DNA from 2 places in the Streptomyces sp. NBC_00080 genome. Region 2 is predicted to be linked to the other one. Evidence: predicted binding sites of a transcription regulator. Region 2 holds the regulator's gene; the other holds the start of a gene.
What was found. The regulator HspR, encoded in region 2, represses chaperone genes until heat shock. The targets are predictions, from matches to a motif close to TTGAGNNNNNNNNNCTCAA.
Positions count from the first base shown of each region.

Region 1: the regulator HspR is predicted to act here: its motif matches at 1,136-1,154, upstream of lon (endopeptidase La).

Region 1 covers NZ_CP108235.1:3,252,604-3,254,995, forward strand. Annotated here, with positions in the region: gene lon (endopeptidase La) at 1-1,113, opposite strand, end outside; gene OHU34_RS14240 (GNAT family N-acetyltransferase) at 1,305-1,961, shown strand; gene OHU34_RS14245 (DUF5954 family protein) at 2,093-2,392, shown strand, end outside.
Region 2 covers NZ_CP108235.1:4,508,629-4,511,020, forward strand. Annotated here, with positions in the region: gene OHU34_RS20075 (hypothetical protein) at 1-840, shown strand, start outside; gene OHU34_RS20080 (heat shock protein transcriptional repressor HspR) at 915-1,367, opposite strand; gene dnaJ (molecular chaperone DnaJ) at 1,373-2,392, opposite strand, start outside.

The DNA.
Region 1 (2,392 bases), 1.3 Mb from region 2:
CTTGCCGACGCCGGGCGGGCCGACGAGCGCGAGCACGGCACCGCCGCGCCGCCCGCCCACGACACCCAGGCCGCGCTCGCCGCGCCGCTTGCGCACCGCGAGGTATTCGGTGATCCGCTCCTTCACGTCGTCCAGACCGGCGTGCTCGGCGTCGAGGACGGCGCGGGCGCCCTGGATGTCGTACCGGTCCTCGGTGCGCTCGTTCCACGGCAGTTCGAGGACGGTGTCCAGCCAGGTGCGGATCCAGGAGCCCTCCGGCGACTGGTCGCTGGACCGCTCCAGCTTGTCGACCTCCTTGAGGGCCGCCTCGCGGACCTTCTCGGGCAGGTCGGCGGCCTCGACACGGGCGCGGTAGTCGTCGGACTCCTCGCCCTCCTGCTCGCCGTTGAGCTCGCGCAGCTCCTTGCGCACGGCCTCGAGCTGGCGCCGCAGCAGGAACTCGCGCTGCTGCTTGTCGACGCCCTCCTGGACGTCCTTGGCGATGGTCTCGGCGACGTCCTGCTCGGCGAGGTGGTCGCGCAGCTGCTGGGTGGCGAGCTTCAGACGGGCCACCGGGTCGGCGGTCTCCAGGAGCTCCACCTTCTGTTCGGTGGTCAGGAACGGCGAGTAACCGGAGTTGTCGGCGAGCGCGGAGACGTCGTCGATGGCCTGGACGCGGTCGACGACCTGCCAGGCGGCGCGCTTGCGCAGCCAGGCGGTGGCGAGCGCCTTGTACTCCTTGACGAGTTCGGCGACGTGCCCGGGCAGCGGCTCGGGGACGGTCTGGTCGACCCTCGTCCCCTCGACCCACAGCGCCGCGCCGGGCCCCGTCGTGCCGGCACCGATCTGCACGCGGCCGCGGCCGCGGATCAGCGCGCCCGGATCGCCGTCGGCCAGCCGGCCGACCTGCTCGACGGTGCCGAGCACACCGGTGCTCGCGTAGGTCCCGTCGAGGCGCGGCACCAGGAGTACCTGGGGCTTGCCCGGTGTTGAACGGGCGGCGGCCTGGGCGGCCTCCACAGCGGCGCGTACGTCGGTGTCGTTGAGGTCCAGCGGAACCACCATGCCGGGGAGCACGACCTCGTCGTCGAGAGGCAGCACAGGCAGGGTGAGCGGAGCGGACGTCGATGCCATGATCTCCCCTTAGGCAGTCAAGTTGAGCTATGCCGACTCAATGCACGTGAGTCTCCGAATGTTCCCCGGGAGGCGACCCGTTCGCTGTGGGCGATCACGACTGCCACGGTGGGCGACTTCGCCCTTACGGTCGGAGGTAATGGTTCAACAAGCCGTACGGCTCTTACCGAGCCACTCTCGGGGGGGTTCCTGTGGATGGTTTCGTCCAGGCATGGGTGGACGGGTGGGTCGTGTCCCGCGGGGCGGCTCCCCCCGTGGCCGAGCCGTGGGGCTGGACCGTCGACGTGGGAACGGGGGTCCAGCACGTCAGTCGGCACGTGTTCGGCTCGACGGACAGCGCGGTGTCGGAGCCGGCCGTCCGGAAGGTGGCGGGCGCGGTGACCGGGACCGGCGTGTGGCTGAAGGTGTTCGCCGAACCCGCGGCGGTCGGGCCCTGGCTGGGGTTCGGCTGGTGGATCGACCCCGAGCCCGGCTTCCTGATGACCGCCGCGCTCCCCGACGTCGCGCCGGGTTCCGCCCCCGACGGCTACCGGACCCGCACCTGGTCGCGCGGCGGCGTGACCCGCACCATGATCGTCGCACCGGACGGCTCTCTGGCCGCACGCGGCCAGATCGCCCCGACCGGCGGCACGGCGGTCGTCGACCGGATCGAGACCTCCCCCGGCCACCGCCGCCGGGGGCTCGGCGCCCTCGTCATGCGGATTCTGCAGCACGCGGCGCTCACGCAGGGCGCCCGGACCGGGGTACTGGGAGCCACACCGCAGGGGCGGGCACTGTACGAGTCACTGGGTTGGCGCGTCGAGTCATCGCTGACCAGCGCGAAGTTCACGGGAGACGCACGGGGGTGACGTCCGGCGGCCGGGAGGGCGCACCCTTCGCCGCCGCACGACGGGGCACGCCCCTCGCGCCCCCTCTCCGTACCCCGCCCACTTCCGGCATTCACCCCGAAGTCGCCCGCCGACCCGACCACAATGCGCGTATGACCGATGACTGGAAGCGACGTCTCGACGCCCTCCACGCCGACCTGGTCCGCCGTGACGACCCCGTCGCCTGGGTGACGGAGGCCGACGCCGTCGAGGCCTCGCGCCGCTATCCGCAGATCGCGCTGCGCGGACCCGTCTTCGGTGTCGCCGCACGGGACCGGACGGCCGCCGAGCCGGGCTGGCGGCTGCTGAAGCCGGTGGTGGACGGCATGCCCCAGCAGGCCCGGGACGGGCTCAACTCGCACCTGTGGTTCAGGGCGAAGGACGACACCGACGACCCGGCCGCCCGGCGCGAG
Region 2 (2,392 bases):
GACCAGTACATCGGCTACGGGCTCACCTTCGCCGTGGACGGCAGGGAACACCGCGTCGACGTGGACGGCGCGGCCTCCTGGCAGCTGCCGCGCGAGATATTCACCCCGGAGACGGGAATCCAGGGCCAGTTGAACGGGATGGGCGTCCGCGGTCTGCCCTCGGAGACCGGCAACGCGGCTCCCGGCTTCTCGCCCATCGCCCGCCAGAGCGCCCTGCGCGCACGCGCCGTCGCGGCGGCAGCGGCGGGCGACCCCGAAGCCGTACGACGCCTGTCGACGATCCCGGACCGCTGGCGACGCCCGGACCTGGGGCAGGACCGGCATCAGGACGCGGGCACGGACCCGGGCACGGACCCGGGCAAGGGCACAGGCACGGAGGCGCAGCCACCGGCTGCGGGCACGGGCAGCGCCGCCCCGCACCAGGAGAAGGCCAGGCCCGCACCGGAACGGGAACGGGAACGGGAACAGGCCCAGGATCAGGATCAGGACCAGGGACGAGAACAGGACCCGGAACCCGTCCCCGCCCCCGAATCGGCCACAGCCCCGGTCCCGACCCCGACGACAACCCCGTCCCCGTCCCCGACCCCGACGACAGCCCCGAGTCCGGCACCGGGACCTGCCTCTGCATCGCCCCAGACCCCGGCCCCGGCCCCGGCCCCGACGACGCCCCCGGCGCCCGCACCGGCCCCCTCCCCCGCTCCGGACATCCCCGGCTCCCACCTGTGGCAGATGGGCGTGCCCCGGGGCGGCGGCAACCGGCCCCCCGCTCCCGTCCGGAAGCCGGAGCAGCAGCCGCCGGGTCCCGAGCGGCCGGAGCCGGGCGTCGACATGGGCGAGTGACGGCCGCGGAGAACGAGGAAGGGGCCCGGAGACGAATCTCCGGGCCCCTTCCTTCGTATACGTACCGCCAGGTGTCAGTCCGTCGGCTGCTGCCGCTTGGGCCGCCAGACCACCAACGCGCTGGTCTGCTGCACCTCCTGGTACGGCACCAGGTCCCGCCGGTAGGAGGCGTGCACCGCCGCCTCCCGCTGCTGCATCGCCGCGGCCGCGCCGTCCAGCGCGGCCTCCAGCTCCGCGGCCCTGGCCTGGAGCGCGGCCACCTGGTTCTCCAGCTCGATGATCCGCTTGATGCCGGCCAGGTTGATGCCCTCGTCCTGGGACAGGGCCTGCACCGTGCGCAGCAGTTCGATGTCGCGGGCCGAGTAACGGCGCCCCCGGCCGGCGGTGCGGTCGGGGGAGACGAGACCCAGGCGGTCGTACTGGCGTAGCGTCTGCGGATGCAGGCCCGAGAGCTGGGCCGCCACCGAAATGACGTAGACCGGAGTCTCCTGGGTCAGTTCATACGGGTTACGCCGACGGCCGTCCATCACTCTCATGCTCCCTTCGCGGCCTCGAACAGCTCCGCCCGCGGATCCTCGCCCGCGGTCGCCTCGCGATACGCCTCCAGCGCCTCACGAGCCTTCCCCGACAAGTCCTTCGGAACACTCACCTCGACGGTGACCAACAGGTCGCCGCGGGTGCCGTCCTTGCGGACCGCGCCCTTGCCCCGCGCCCGCATGGTGCGGCCGTTGGGCGTGCCGGGCGGAAGCTTCAAGGTCAGGGACGGCCCGCCGAGCGTCGGCACCTTGATCTCGCCACCGAGTGCCGCCTCGGTGAACGTGACCGGCACGGTCACCGTCAGGTTGTCCTCCTTGCGGCCGAACACCGGGTGGGCGCCGACATGGACGACGACGTACAGGTCGCCCGCCGGGCCGCCACGCTCGCCCGGGGCGCCCTTGCCGCGCAGCCGGATGCGCTGACCGTCCGTCACCCCGGCGGGGATGCGGACCTGCATGGTCCTCGACGACTTCGCGCGGCCGCTGCCCTTGCAGTCCAGGCAGGGATGCTCGGCGATCAGGCCGCGCCCCTTGCAGTCCGGGCAGGGGTCGGTCAGGGAGAAGCCGCCTCCCGAGCCCCGCGCCACCTGGCCCGTGCCCACACAGGTCGGGCACACGCGCGGGGTGCCGTTCTTGTCGCCCGTCCCCGAACAGGCCTTGCAGGGGGCCTGCGAGGACATGCGCAGCGGGACCGTCGCGCCCTCGATCGCCTCCGTGAAGGTCAGGGTGACCTCGGTGTCGATGTCCTGGCCGCGCCGGGGCTGGGTACGGGTCGTGCCGCCGGGGCCGCCGCGGTTGAACAGGCCGCCGAACACGTCCCCGATGCCGCCGCCGAAGCCGCCCTGGGCACCACCGCCCTGGGCACCGCCTCCGAAGAGGTCGCCCAGGTCGAAGTTGAAGTTGCCGCCCGCGCCCGGACCGGGGCGGAAGCCGCCGTTGCCGAAGAGGGCGCGGGCCTCGTCGTACTCCTTGCGCTTCTTGGGGTCACCGAGGACGTCATTCGCCTCGGAGATCTC